One region of the Pseudarthrobacter defluvii genome, then DNA from elsewhere that is predicted to be linked to it. Evidence: riboswitches for the same ligand, from Rfam matches in the RefSeq annotation. Region 1 holds a riboswitch; the other holds the start of a gene.

Region 1 (7,212 bases):
TGCCCTGCCGCTGGCACCCCGGGGCGAGTAAGGCATGTCCTACGAAGTGCGCACCATACCTGGCTGCCCCAACTCCGGACCTGCACTGGAGCTCTTCAGGCACGTCCTGCACGCCGAGGGCCTTGACCCTGAACTGGTGACTGTTCGTGAGATCAGCTCCGAATCCGAGGCCGCCGAGATGCTGTTCCGCGGCTCCCCGTCATTCACGGCCGGAGGGAAGGACCTGTTTCCTTCCACGGCAGACGCCGGATTAAGCTGCCGGCTCTATCCCGCGGGCACCGGTCTTTCCGGGCTGCCTTCCGCTGAATCTTTGCGGGCCGCGGTGCGCGGCACCGCCGCATCGAGCACGTGAGCGTACTGGGCTCTGAGCACTCCAGTGCCGCCAGATCTGTCCTGGTCTTTTCTGCCGCAGCCCTGGCGGTGACCGATCTCCTGGTCAAGGCCGCCCTGGTCCAGGCCCTCGGCCACGACAGACACAACACGGACTTCGGATTGTTTACCGTTTGGCTGGCCTACGACACCGGTGCCGGTTTCAGTCCCCTGTCCTGGCTTCCCCCTGGGGCGCTGGTGCTGGGTGCTGTGTTGCTTGTTGCTGTGCTGGCCGCCGCCCTGGTCCGGTCCGCCCCGCGTTTGAGGAAGCCTGCCCTGTCCGCTGCGGCTCTCCTGCTCGGTGGTGCCCTGGGAAATCTTGCGGATCTGTTGGATGGGGCCGGGGTGGTGGATTACCTGCACACCGGGTGGTTGCCGAGTTCGAATCTTGCCGGGGTTTTCGTTGTGGCCGGGGCAGGGCTGCTGGTTCTGGGAACGGTACGCGGCGCGGTAAGGGAAGGGCAGTAAGTGGACATCGGAGAGTTTTTTGCTTCCAGCGTGACCTCCGGTGCGCTGGTGCTGGCACTGCCGCTGGCAGCGGTCGCGGGCCTGGTCTCGTTCCTCTCGCCCTGCATCCTTCCGCTGGTTCCGGGGTATCTGGGGTTCGTCTCCGGGCTGACCGATCCCGGCCAGCCCGGGAACCGGCGGCGTGTCCTGACCGGGGTGGCCTTGTTCATTCTGGGCTTCGGGGCGGTATTTACCCTCTATGGTGCAGCCTTCGGTGCCATCGGGTCGTGGTTGGTGCGGTGGCAGGATCCACTGATGCGGGTCCTGGGCGTCGTCGTCATCCTGATGGGCCTGGTCCTGCTGGGCGGTTTCTCCTGGCTGCAGCAGACCAGGAAATTCCGTGCTCCGGGCAGGAAAGGCCTGGCCGGCGCCCCGGTGCTGGGCGTGGTGTTTGGGCTCGGCTGGACCCCGTGCATGGGTCCGACCCTCAGTGCCGTGCTCAGCCTGAGCGTCGCGGCCGCAAGCGCCTGGCGCGGTGCGCTGCTGGCGTTTGTTTATTGTCTGGGCCTGGGGATCCCTTTTGTGCTGGTCGCTTTCGGCCTGAACTGGGTTTCCCGGGTCCTGGCCGTTGTCAGGGCCCATATCCGTGCGGTCAACATCGCCGGGGCGGCGATGTTGATCATCCTTGGCGTCCTGATGGTCTCCGGGCTGTGGGTGAAGTGGATTTATCAGCTGCAGAACCTGGCAGGGACCTTCCTCATGCCCGTCTAGGCAATGCCAGGGACCTGTCAGCCGACGTTGAGAACACCCCTGCGGCTGGGTTCAGCCCTGGATTCCGCCGGTGCAGACGGCTCCCGGTTCCGGGGTCTGCGGGCCCTGACGGTACTTCTTGATGAACGTGGCGAGGCGTTCATCGCCGCTGGTCTGCAAGGCCAGCTGCTTGCCCCATGCCGTGGCCACGATCGGAGCCTCCTGGTCCGGGACGGGACTGAGCAGGAGATACTGCTGCCCCTCGGCGGCAGCGGTCAGTTCCGCGATCTGGTCCGCAGCCAGGTCAGGACGGTAGGAGAGCCACACGGCACCGTGCTCCAGGGAATGCACCGCCTGTGTCTGCTGCACGGGGGCGGTGTAGATTCCGCAGTTGGTCCAGACCGGGGCGTGATCCCCTCCGGTAGCAGGGATCCTGGGGTAGCTGACCGGTTCCCTCGTATGGTTCCTGGACTGGTCCGGGAAGTCCTGCTCACCCTCTATCGGCCGGGACGCCGCCGCGGTGGCTTCCTCGCGCTGGCGTACCTCGCCGACGACGACAAACGCCACCGAACCAATGATCGCGGCGACGACCGCCGCCGCCGCACCGTAGAGCAGCCAGGCTTTACGGCGCGCCTTGGCCCGCTGTTTTGCCTGCAGGGCCTTCAGGATCGCCTGTCGTTCCTCATGGGAGGGCCGGGGCTGGGACATCAGGTGGGCTCGCTTTCGTCGCTGGTGCGGCCGGAATGGGCTGCGGGTGGTCAAAGTCGGGCGCGCAGATCCTGCAAGGCCAGTATTTCAGCGCTTTGGGCTTCGACCAGGCCGGCAGCGAAGTCACGGACGCGGGCGGTCTCGGCGAGGTTCACGGCCGCAGTGGCCATCGCCACCCCGCCCTGGTGGTGGCGGATCATCAAATCAGTGAAAAGCCGGTCCGCCTCTGTCCCGGAAGCAGCCCGGAGGGCCTGCATCTGTTCCGGGGTTGCCATGCCCTCCATCTGTGACTGCGGTGCCGCGGCAGCAGAGGCCCCGTGGGACTGTCCGTGGTCCCCGCTCCCGGCCCCCATCCAGGCCATGGGCGCCCCTTTGCCTGCCTGGGACAGGCCCCATCCCTGCAGCCAGGCGAACATCTGACCCTTCTGGTGCTGCTGCGTGGTCGCGATGTCATAGGCGACCGCGCGGATTTCTTCGTTCGTGGACGTATCCCTGATGATCAGGGCCATCTCCACGGCCTGGGCGTGGTGGACCTGCATGTCACGGGCAAATCCGGCATCCGGTCCATCATCGGAGATCTGCTGCGGCGCGCCGGAGAGCCGGCCGATGGCGAAGAAAGCCAGCGCGGTGAGGATAACCACGGTGACGAAGACGGCCCACAGCAGGCCGCGGCGCTGAACCGGCCGTGCTGCGCGGCCTGCCGCGCCCGCGCCAAGGTTCGGCCCGGTCACAGCCAGCCCTGCGGATCAACGGTCTGGCCGTTGAAGAGCACCTCAAAATGCAGGTGGCAGCCGGTGGAGTTGCCCGTCGTTCCGGCAGCGGCCAGCCGCTGCCCGGCGGCGACGGGGGCGCCGACGCTCGTCTCGATCGAGGCCAGGTGGTTGTAGGTGCTTTTCAGGCCGTTGCCGTGGTCGACCACGATCCGGTTTCCCCCGCCGTACGCGGACCATCCTGCCTCGACCACCGTTCCGGCTCCAGCCGCGAACACCGCTGTCTGGCAGGACGCCACCAGGTCAAGGCCGGTGTGAAGCTCCCCGGATCCCCCGGTTATCGGACTGGTGCGGAAACCGAACGGCGACGCTACGGACATGCTCGCCAATGGTGCGGCGAGCCCGAAAGAAGCCGCCGGGCCGGCGGGAACAGCTGCCGCGGGGACCAGCTGCGCCGAAGCCCCGGCAGACCCGGCCGCCGGGGATTCGGGTACGGCCGGGGCCGGGACAGTGGCCACCGGGGACCGGTCGAAGGAGATGCTGGCGCCCGGGGAAGCCTGCGCCGGAACCTCGATTGCGGCCACCTGTTCCGCGCCTGCCGCAGCGGGCCGGTCAGTGCCCGTGCCGGCATTGGCCGCAGTGATGGCTGCGCCGACCAGCATTGCTGCGGTGATGGTGGCCGCTGCCGGAAGGTTGCGTCGAAGGACGGCGAAGTCCCGGCTGGTGGGCCGGCGCCGGCTGTGCCGGGGTGCGGCAGAATCGACGCGCCAGGCTCGGGCGGGCACCGGGCTACGGTGCCGGCCGCGGGCAGGGGAAGACGGCATGGGGTCCTTTCAGCGCCTGCGAAGTTAGCTGTCGGGTTCGGGCCAAGGATCAAGCCCGGCCGGGGACTCGAACCGCTCGATGCAGTCTTCAGCTCCGGCTTCACCCCAAGGCAGCGCAGCTGCCGGAAGATGGGTTCTCCGCCCCCGCCTGTGAAGCTCGTCGTTTGCGAGGCCCGGGCGGGGCTGGGCTTTCGGCCTCGAAGGCACTGATACACAAATGCCTGTATCAACATTACAGGCAGGTCCTGGAATCGTTATAACCCTGTGATTTACCTGATAGTCGTCTGCAAGCCGCCCGCCGCTCCCTTTTTCTACACGGGATAGAATCGACAACTGTGGATCTGTTCAAGCGTGCAGGAGAAGGCAAGTGCCCGCCGCGGCGGGCTGTTCTGGGGTTCGGTGCTGCGGCGCTGGCCCTGTCAGGTTGCGGGGGGCGGGAGGATTCGCTCGCCGCGCAGGCGCGCGCAGGGGACGACAAGAACTACATCGCAGGTGATGGTTCGGTCAACGAGTACCGCCCCGATGCGCGGGGTTCGAAGGTTTCCCTGACCGGGACGCTGTTCAGCGGGGAAACCGTCTCCTCGGAGGACTGGGCGGGCAATGCTGTGGTCCTGAATTTCTGGTACGCGGGCTGTGCTCCCTGCCGGAAGGAAGCGCCGGACCTGGTCGCGCTGAACAATGAATTCCGGGACCAGGGAGTGCTGTTCTACGGCGTGAACGTCCGGGACGATGCGCCGACTGCGGCTGCCTTTGAACGCACGTTCGGGGTGGGTTATCCCAGTTTTGATGACAGCAACGGCGGGATCCTGCTGGCCATGACGACCTATGTGCCGCCGCGCGCCGTTCCCACCACCCTTGTCCTGGACCGGGAGGGCCGGGTCAGCGCGAGGATCCTCGGGATCTCCGAGAAAGGGACCCTGAAGGCGCTCATCGTTTCGGCGCTTGCCGGACAATAAAGGGAAGTGTTCGGAAGGTAACGACGCGGCGGGCCAGGCCGGTTCAGCGGTGCCGTTCGGGCCTGTTGGCCAGCTGCTGCAGGTACTGGTTGTAGGCATCCATGTCCGCATCGCCGCCGGCGGTGGCTACTGCCCGTTCTGACCGGGCCCAGCCGCTGGCTTCGTCCCGCTGCCACCGGACCAGGATGAACATCAGCAGCAGTACCCCCGGCAGCTCCCCGTAGGACCATGCCAGCCCGCCGGCGACTCCCTGGTCCTGCATTGGGTTGATATTCCAGCTTTCGGGCGGGACGGCAAAGAATTCGACCATCGGATCCGTTGCCATCATGATGACCACCCCGAAAAAGGCATGCAGTGGCATTTCGGCGAAAATATCGATCAATCGCCCAAAATGGGTCTGCCGGGTGGGCAATGGGTCGGCCGAGATCAGCGGCACGGTGAAGAGGATCCCGGCGAGCAGGAACAGCAGCTCCAGCCCGACGTGCCCGTACCAGCTGGGCAGCAGGAGATCGGCGAGCCCGGAGAAGTACACGCCGTAAAAGCTCAGCAGGAACAGGGGGACCATGAACCCCGGGTGGATGGCCAGTCGTCCCCATCTGGAGCGCAGGCCCCAGATCGCGGCTTGAAGCACGGGCCGGCCCAGCCGGTTGTGTGGTGTCGTGCGCAGCAGCAGGGTGCCGGGTGAGCCGACCACCAGCAGCGGCGGAACGGCCATCATCAGCGTCAGTTGCTGGAACATGAAGATGGAGAACATCCGCAGCCCGTAGCCTTCGATCCCGGCTCCCATGACCACGGCGATGGCGGCGCAGCCGGTCAGGAACGAGATGGTGCGTATCGGCGACCAGGCCCTGCCCCGGCGCCAGAGAGTAATGGCCCCGGCCAGGTAGAGGACGGCAGCGGCCAGCGCCAGCGCCGGGATGAGCGGAACGGGCTGCAGGTTCGGGGCCAGATACTCGCCCAATGACGGGGGCAGGGTCGGCAGCCAGACCGGGCCGTCGATACTGTAATCACCGTTCATGCCCGAACCCCCCTGCGCACTTCCCCCGCTGTATCGGTCTTAGCTGCTGGCTGCTGAGACCAGACGGTCCTGCCCCGTGTGCCCGACGTGGGTCAGGCCGAGATCCAGGAGTAAACGGACGTGCGCATCGGCCAGCGAGTAGTAGGCCATCCGGCCCGAACGCCGGACCGTGACGACCTTGGGCCCGCGCAGCAGGCGCAGGGCGTGCGAAACACCGGATTCGCTCAGACCCGTTGTCGCAGCCAGGTCGCAGACGCACATCTCCCCCTCGAGCAGGGCGATGAGGATCCGTACGCGTCCGGGATCGGCCAGGAGACCGAAAATCACGGCAAGGTCGGCGACGTCGGACTCCTGCGGCATCCTGTCCCGGACGGAGCGGACCCGGTCGGCGTCCACCAGCCGGACAGCACAGTCGCTGCCGCGGGCTGCCGCCGGGGGCATCGGAGAGGTGGTCATTCATCAAGATTACCTTCGACTGCTAATGCTTCACATTCGCTTCAGGACCGGGCCGGCCCCCGACACAGAATCAGAAACCAGCCAGATTATCGTCTGAACAACCTTACAGATAATCTGGTTTGGTGTCGGTCCTGACGGCATGTGCCCCGGTGTCCCTGCCGTGCGGCAGGTCTAGTGCGAAGGATTTCTTGTGGCTGTGAAGCTTCCAACCGGGCGGCCGGCAGCAGTGCCCAGGCTCTGGTGGTTGGCCATTGCCGGGCTTCTCGCCATCGCTGCGGTCCTTGTCGCGACTGCCTATGGCAGGGGGACGTTGCCGGCTGAAACCCGGGACCCGGGGTCCTTGGTCCGGTGGGGCTTTGGCATAGTTCAGACGGTCCATAACATCTCTGCGGCGGCCACCATCGGGGCGCTGGTTTTCGCGGCCTTCATTGTTCCGCCGTCCATGTCACGGACGCGGAAGAACAAGCAGGCCGGCAGCAGCGCCGGGGCTCCAGCCCCGGAGCATCCTGCATTTGGGCGCATCATGAACCTGGCCTGTGCGGCGAGCATTCTGTGGATGCTCTCGGCGGTGGCGGTCATCGTGTTCAGCTTCGCCGATATCGCCGGGGTACCGATCTCGGGCAGCCGGCAATTCGCCTCGCAGCTGGCGTCCTACATTACAGAGCTCCCGACCGGGACGGCCTGGCTGTGGGTGGTGATCATCTCCGCGACGGTGGCGACGGCGACCTTCGGCCTCCGCTCCCCGGCCGGCCTGGCCGCGACGGCCGTGCTGGCTATGGGCGGGTTGATTCCGATGATCCTGATCGGCCACGCCGCCGGGGGCAGCGATCATGAACAGGCCATCAACTCACTGGGCCTGCACCTTGTGGGCGTCTGCCTCTGGTTCGGCGGACTGGTCGCCCTGACGGCAGCGGGCACCGCGCTGGGCAGCGACACCGCCGCCGTCGTGAAACGGTTTTCAACCCTCGCCGGGT
Region 2 (7,212 bases), on a different replicon from region 1:
CAGGATCAAGGCTTCGGGCAGCCGGAAGGCGAGGGTATAGAGGCCTAAGGCCTGGGCGCCCAGGATGACGCCGATAACCAGGTAGTCGACGTCGAAAATCGCCCTGGCCAGCAAGGTGCTGCCGGCGACGGGGGCGCCGAAGCGGACGTTCTCGCCGATTGCGCTGCGGCTCACCCGCCAAAGCTGCCAGGGCGCCTCGTGGCGGATCAGGAACCAGCAGGTGGCGGCGTAGGCCACGGACCCGGCAGCTGTTCCGACGGCGAGCGACCAGGCGCCGTGGCCGGTGAAGGCCAGGTAGAGGGTCACCGTTCCCATGGTTGCGGCGCGGAGCACCGGAGCCGCCGTCAGCTGCCTGAACTTCAGGTCCCGGCGCATGATGGCCTCCGGGACGGCGCCGCACGCGGTGGCCAGCACTGAAACGCCCAGGACCTGGACCAGCGGGGCCACGCCCTCGAGCCCAACCACGTCCTCCACGGTGTCGGCGGCGAGCACCGCCGCCAAGGCCAGGCCCACACCCAGGGCAACGGAAAGCAGCAGTGCGGAGCGCGCTATGACGGGCGTCCTGGGAAGATAGACCAGCGCCTGCCCCACGCCGGCGTCAGCTATGGTTTCCGCATATGCCATGAGCACCAGTGCCAGGGCAACGAGGCCATATTCCGCAGGCGACAGGAGCCGCGCCAGCACCACCGTGGTGACCAGCACGATCACCCTGCCGGAGGCAAAGGCCATGCCTTGCCACAGGGCGCCCCGGACGCCCTTGCGTTCCAATTCCCCCGGAGCGTACGTCACGGTTGCCTGTTCGGTAGGGAAAGTGCCCCGGCCGGGGAAGACGCAGCAACAGCCGCACGGACCTCCGCCAGGTATTCGCCGGCGACGGTTTCCCAGGTCCGGACTGCGGTTCCTCCGGTGGATCCGTCCTGCGGCGCCCCTTGCCCTGGTCCTTGCGGTGGTTCCTGGGCAGCCCGGGGGAGTCTGAGCTGCTCCACCACCCTGCGGACAAGGGCGTCCATGCTGCCCTCAACGGCCAGCAGCGGATGCGCAGGCAGTTCCCTGGCGGCCACCGGCGTTGCCACCACGGGCAGCCCGGCTGCCAGGGCTTCCAGCACGGAGTTCCGGATACCCACGCCGTGTTCGTCCGGGAAGACCGCCACATCGGCCCCGTGGAATACGTCCAGGATGGAGGGCACGTTGGCCAGGACTTCCACCTGTGGGCCGGCCAGTGCCTGCACGGCCGGTGTGGGCCGGCGCCCCGCGATGACGAAGCGGGCGTCCGGCACCTCCCGCCACACCTGGGGCGCGATTCTTTCAACCAATACAGCGGCGCTGTCCACATTGGGGGCGTAGTTGAGGCTGCCCGCGAAACACACCACGGGTACATCCCGCCTCCTGCGGGGTCCTGTTGCCACTTCCGTTCCGTTGGGGATGCTCCTGACCGGCCTGCCCAGCTTGGCGGCCCACGCGGCAGCGTCCTGCGCCCCGACGGTCAGCAGCCGGGCTCTTGCCGGCAACTGCCGTTCAGCGCGTGCCGCCAACTCTTCACGCAGCCGGTAGGCGGGCCGGAACGTCCGCGCGATGGCGGTGTCCATGCCGGCCCGGATGGACCAGGGGTCCACCGTCTGCAGCACTAGCGGCCCGGTGATGTGGTGGGACAGGAAGAGGGCGTGCGGTCCGTGGATCAGCGTGGCGTCCTGGCCGGCGGACAGGCGGGCGGCGGCAGCGCGGGCGGAGGGTGTGGCGCGCCGCTGTTTTCCCAGGCCGGTGAGGCCGCCCAGGGACCGCACGAAGGCCGAAAGTTCTTCCCGCGGGGCCAGTTCGTACACCGTCTCACACCGGTTCCTGATGGCTGCCGGGACCGGAACGGGACCGGAGAAAGTCAGCAGCGTGACGGCAACATCGGCAGGAAGGTGCAGGATCACCTCGTACGGAATCATGGAGCTGCCATCCCCCAGTTCTGGATCCCGGTTGGGCACGCTTTCCGTCACGTACAGGAGCTTCATTGCAAGAGTGTAATGGATCACATCAAGGGTGGAAGGGTTGCTTTAGGCAACCTTGAGGGAAACCACAGGAAAAGCGAAAGGACGACGGCGGGAGGTCCCGCCGTCGTCCTTCATCACATGGGTGCGTGGCTGGCTACTGCCAGGCCCGCACGTAGTCCACCAGCATCTGGGACTGGGGGCCGTAGGCCGGGTTCGTTGACGAGGCGCCCACGTTCAGCACGATGTACTGCGGGGCGTTTCCGTCATTCGTGGGGTAAGACTTGACCTTGACGCCGTCGAAGTAGACATCCGACGAGTTGGCCATCCGGTGCAGGCCAAAGGTGTGGTATTCATTGGCCCAGTTCCCGCCGACGCCGCCCTGGTTCTGCGAGCCGGAAGTGGAATGGTAATTAACGGTCATCTTCGCCTGGAGCACCTCGGCGATGTCGTTCTCGCCGGTGGCCGGCCAGGACTGCCCCGTGGTCCAGAATGCGGGCCAGTTGAAGAGGCCATTGGCGTTTCCGGGGAACTTGATGCGCGCCTCCACGTAGCCGGTGGTGAACTGGAAGCCCGTGCCTGCGCCGCCCTTCGGGTTGGTCGACACCAACGCGCCGGAAGTGGAGGATGCCAGGCCCAAGGCAAGGTTTCCGTTGGCCACCGAGACGTTGGCGGGACTGGTGGAGACCTTGTTCATGGTTCCGCAGCCGGGGGAGAACCAGCAGCCGGACCACTTGGCGGTGTCCAATCCGGCGCCGTTGAAGTCGTCGGCAAACGCCAGGGTCCAGTTCCCGGGCACCCCGGTGGGCATCGGCGCGCCGCTGCTGGCCAGCTGGGCCGCGGCCGGCGCCAGGGCGATAGGGGCCTCGGGGGCGGCCGGGACGGCCGGTGCCGGCGGCTCTGCCGCGGCAGGAGCCTGGGGGAGGGACGGGCCCTGAGCAGGAGCGGCAGCCGGGGAAGGTGCCGGAGCGGGCGTGGCGGGGGCAGGGGCAACGGCCGGTTCCTTCGTGGGGACATCGCTTACCGGGACACCACTGCCGGTGTCGGAGGCGCTCGCCACCCGCGCCACATCTGTGGGGTTGGTGCTGTGGGCCAGGCCGAGGCCCAGGGAAGCCGCCCCGAGGAGTGCTGCGGCGAGACCGGCAGCGAGGGGCCAGGGCCGCCGCCCGGGGCCTGGTTTGGCCCCGGTGGAAGGATGAAGGGGGGCGTCGGCGGCGGTCTCTTTTTGATAACGGGGCGCTGGGTGGGCGCTGTTTTTGCGGTGTGCGGGCATGGGGAAGTTACCTCTCAACGCCTGCGGAGTTAGCTGTCGGGTTCGGATGAGGCATCCGGCCGCGTGTGCGGCTTCACCCCAGGGCAGGCGCAAGCCAGGCCCGTGAGACTTGGGTCCCCCGCCTCTGCCTGGAACTTGGTGGATCACCGGAAGCGGCAGAGCTGGGCGTCATCCGGGATTGGGGCCGGCTGGGGGCGGCCCCCGCTCGACCGTACACGAATGTGGCCCTAAAATCACAATTAGGTAACGGGACTCACGTCGCGGTTCTGCGGGAAGTGCCCCGACTTGGTGGCATCCGGCCCCTTTTTCCGGTTTTCCACATAGCGTCACCGGGGATGCCTGCTCAGACCGTCACGCGGCTAGCCTCGAGTCAGGCGCAAATCGCCTATCGGGTCCAAATGCACTAAGATAGTGAAGTCTGTGCTGCGCCTGCCTCCGTTCGGGCGGCAAGGCATTGCACGGAATCGCAAATGAACCTCCTGTTACGGAAATGCCGTAACCGCTTAGCCCAAAGGAGGTGGGTTCACATATGCGTCCTTACGAATTGATGGTAATCATCGACCCCGAGGTCGAAGAGCGTACCGTTGAGCCGTCGCTTCAGAAGTTCCTGAACGTCATCACCAACGATGGTGGAACCATCGAAAAGGTTGACATCTGGGGCCGTCGCCGGCTGGCTTACGAGATCAAGAAGAAGTCCGAAGGTATCTACGCCGTGGTGAACTTCACCGCCAAGCCGGAGACCGCCAAGGAACTTGACCGCCAGCTGTCTCTTAACGAGACCATCATGCGCACCAAGATCACCCGCCCCGAAGAGCAGAAGGTTGTTGCTGAGTAATTCAGCCGTCTTCATTCTTTACCCCGCAGGAAACGCACTCTTCACCCAGGATCGAACAAGGAGGCAGTAGATGGCAGGCGAGACCACCATTACGGTCATCGGTAACCTCACCAATGACCCGGAATTGCGGTTCACACCGTCCGGTTCGGCAGTAGCGAACTTCACCATCGCTTCCACCCCCCGCACCTTTGATCGCCAGTCCAACGAGTGGAAGGACGGGGAGACCCTGTTCCTCCGCGCCGCTGTCTGGCGTGAAGCAGCCGAAAACGTTGCCGAGTCCCTGACAAAGGGTATGCGCGTCATCGTGACCGGCAGGCTGAAGAGCCGCTCCTACGAAACAAAAGAAGGCGAAAAGCGCACCGTCATCGAGCTTGAGGTCGACGAAATCGGCCCCAGCCTGCGCTACGCCAACGCCAAGGTCAACCGCACCCAGCGCTCCGGCGGACAGGGTGGCGGCGGCTTCGGCGGCGGCAACAGCGGCGGTGGCTTCGGAGGCGGCAACTCTGGTGGAAACCAGGGCGGCAACTCCGGCGGAGGCTGGGGCGGCGGCAACCAGCAGGCTGCACAGGATGATCCCTGGGCCACACCCGGGGTGTCCAACGCAGGCGGCTGGGGCAACGGCCCCGATTCCGAACCTCCCTTCTAAAACCCAAACAACGGCCCGGCGCCGGGACTGCCAGGGTGCTCAAGGCACCCAAAGCAGCTGCCGCCGTCGGACCACCACCATCCCGTGGATCAATATCCACGGGCTCCCTAGAATAGGAGCTCCACGATGGCTAAGGCTGAACTCCGTAAGCCCAAACCAAAGTCCAACCCCTTGAAGGCCGCTGACATCACTGTCATCGACTACAAGGACGTAGCATTGCTGCGCAAGTTCATCTCCGACCGCGGCAAGATCCGCGCCCGTCGCGTCACTGGCGTTACGGTGCAGGAACAGCGCAAGATCGCCCAGGCAATCAAGAACGCCCGCGAAGTTGCTCTGCTGCCTTACTCCGGCGCTGGCCGCGGCTAAGGAAGGGATTAACTAACATGGCAAAGCTCATTCTGACCCACGAAGTTACCGGTCTCGGTGCTGCTGGCGATGTTGTCGAGGTCAAGGACGGTTACGCACGTAACTACCTGCTGCCCCGCAACTTCGCCCTGACCTGGTCCAAGGGTGGCGAGAAGCAGGTTGAGTCCATCAAGGCTGCCCGCGCTGCCCGCGAGCACGCTTCCCTGGAAGATGCTCAGAAGCAGGCCGCCGCACTGTCCGCCAAGCCGGTCAAGCTGGTCGTCAAGGCCGGCGAGTCCGGCCGCCTGTTCGGCACCGTCAAGCAGGGCGACGTCGCCGACGCTGTTGAGGCCGCTGGCCTTGGCAAGATCGACAAGCGCAAGGTTGAACTGCCGGCCCACATCAAGTCGGTTGGTTCCTACCAGGCCAACGTCCGCCTCCACGCTGACGTTGCTGCTGTGATCGAACTCGACGTGGTGGCAGGAAAGTAATTTCCCACTCCACGTCATGACCCCCGTTGCCGGATTCCGGCGGCGGGGGTCTTTCGTTTTGGCGGTGGTAGCCTGCTCCGGTGAACCCGACACCCCGCAGCCGTCCTTTCCACCAGGTGGATGTATTCGCCAGCCAGCCCTACCGCGGCAACCCGCTCGCCGTCGTCCTTGATGCCCAGGGCCTGGACACCGCGACCATGCAGCACTTCGCCAATTGGACCAACCTTTCGGAGACCACCTTCCTCCTGCCGCCTGAGGATCCCCGCGCTGATTACAGGGTCCGGATCTTCACCGGCTCGGAGGAGTTCCCGTTCGCGGGCCACCCCACGCTGGGCTCGGCCCACACCTGGCTGGAAGCCGGCGGAGTGCCAAAGGCGGACGGCTACGTGGTGCAGGAGTGCGCGGCCGGGCTGGTCAAGGTAAGGCGCGACGCCGGGAGGCTGGCTTTCGCCGCACCACCCCTGACCCGCTTCGGCCCCGTGGAAGCGCCGGTCCGCCGGCAGTTGGCGGCAGCGCTGCGATTGCCATTGGATGATGTCCTTGACGCCGCCTGGCTGGTGAACGGCCCTGAATGGATCGGGGTCCTCCTGGGGTCTGCCGAACGAGTGCTGGCCCTTGAGCCGGACCAGGCAGCCATGGGCAGCCTCAAGGTTGGCGTCATTGGGCCTCATGCACCGGGCGCCGGTACCGACTTTGAGGTCCGCACGTTCCTGCCGGGCGACGCCATGGTGGAGGACCCCGTCACGGGCAGTTTCAACGCCGGAGCCGCACAGTGGCTGATTGGAAGTGGACGTGCGCCGGAGCAGTACCTGGCCGCGCAGGGGACGGTCCTGGGCCGCGCGGGGCGCATCCATATCAGTGCCGCGGACGGGGAAATCTGGGTGGGCGGTGATTCCACCACCTGCATCAACGGGAGCGTGCTGCTCTGAGCGGGGCCCGGTCCGGGTATGGCCGGCAGGAATCCACACCCCCGGAGCTGGCCGGGAATATCTCGAGGCTGCCCGCAGTTCATGGATATAAATGCATATGCATGTAGAATGAAACTGAACGAGCACCAGGAGAATGTCATGGAAACCCGCCGCATCACCGTCCTTTCCGCCGGGCTCGGCGTACCTTCATCCAGCCGGCTGCTGGCGGACCAGCTCGCGGCAGCCGCCGAGCGGCAGCTCAAGGCAGCCGGTTTCGTCGTGGCAGTGGATGTCGTCGAACTCCGTGACCTGGCCGTGGACATCGCCAACAACTTCGTGACCGGCTACGCCGCACCACGCTTGGCGGAAGTTATCGCCGGCGTTGAGGCATCGGACGGGGTCATCGCTGTGACGCCGGTGTTCAGCGCGTCCTACAGTGGTCTTTTCAAGTCCTTCATTGATGTCCTGGACCCGAAGTCGCTGGACGGCAAGGCGGTCCTGCTGGGCGCCACCGGCGGCACGGACCGGCACCAGATGGTCCTGGACTACGCACTCCGGCCGCTCTTCAGCTACCTCCGCACCCGCATGGCTGCAACCGGTGTCTTTGCAGGACCCCAGGATTGGGGCACTGCAGAAGAGGGCGGTGGGTCCCTGGCGGACCGCATCGAGCGGGCCGCCGGTGAGTTCACGCGGCTGCTCGAGGGGCCTCAGCCGGGTCGGAAACCCGCTCTGCTGGAGTCC

What was found. Region 1 has a riboswitch for cyclic di-AMP ahead of JCQ34_RS19700 (M23 family metallopeptidase). Riboswitches for the same ligand answer to the same signal wherever they lie in the genome.
Region 2: it holds a riboswitch for cyclic di-AMP, as region 1 does, so the genes downstream of both, JCQ34_RS19310 (glycoside hydrolase family 16 protein) here and JCQ34_RS19700 (M23 family metallopeptidase) in region 1, are expected to answer to the same signal.

The regions. Positions count from the first base shown of each region.
Region 1 covers NZ_CP066363.1:18,520-25,731, reverse strand. Annotated here, with positions in the region: gene JCQ34_RS19730 (cation diffusion facilitator family transporter) at 1-31, shown strand, start outside; gene JCQ34_RS19725 (hypothetical protein) at 35-352, shown strand; gene JCQ34_RS19720 (signal peptidase II) at 349-837, shown strand; gene JCQ34_RS19715 (cytochrome c biogenesis CcdA family protein) at 838-1,587, shown strand; gene JCQ34_RS19710 (DUF3105 domain-containing protein) at 1,639-2,274, opposite strand; gene JCQ34_RS19705 (DUF305 domain-containing protein) at 2,325-3,005, opposite strand; gene JCQ34_RS19700 (M23 family metallopeptidase) at 3,002-3,808, opposite strand; cyclic di-AMP (ydaO/yuaA leader) riboswitch at 3,807-3,981, opposite strand; gene JCQ34_RS19695 (TlpA family protein disulfide reductase) at 4,150-4,764, shown strand; gene JCQ34_RS19690 (cytochrome c oxidase assembly protein) at 4,808-5,782, opposite strand; gene JCQ34_RS19685 (ArsR/SmtB family transcription factor) at 5,822-6,238, opposite strand; gene JCQ34_RS19680 (cytochrome c oxidase assembly protein) at 6,429-7,212, shown strand, end outside.
Region 2 covers NZ_CP066362.1:4,144,155-4,151,366, reverse strand. Annotated here, with positions in the region: gene JCQ34_RS19320 (oligosaccharide flippase family protein) at 1-789, opposite strand, end outside; gene JCQ34_RS19315 (glycosyltransferase) at 786-1,997, opposite strand; gene JCQ34_RS19310 (glycoside hydrolase family 16 protein) at 2,131-3,246, opposite strand; cyclic di-AMP (ydaO/yuaA leader) riboswitch at 3,251-3,397, opposite strand; gene rpsF (30S ribosomal protein S6) at 3,776-4,081, shown strand; gene JCQ34_RS19300 (single-stranded DNA-binding protein) at 4,152-4,727, shown strand; gene rpsR (30S ribosomal protein S18) at 4,854-5,093, shown strand; gene rplI (50S ribosomal protein L9) at 5,111-5,563, shown strand; gene JCQ34_RS19285 (PhzF family phenazine biosynthesis protein) at 5,644-6,492, shown strand; gene JCQ34_RS19280 (FMN reductase) at 6,631-7,212, shown strand, end outside.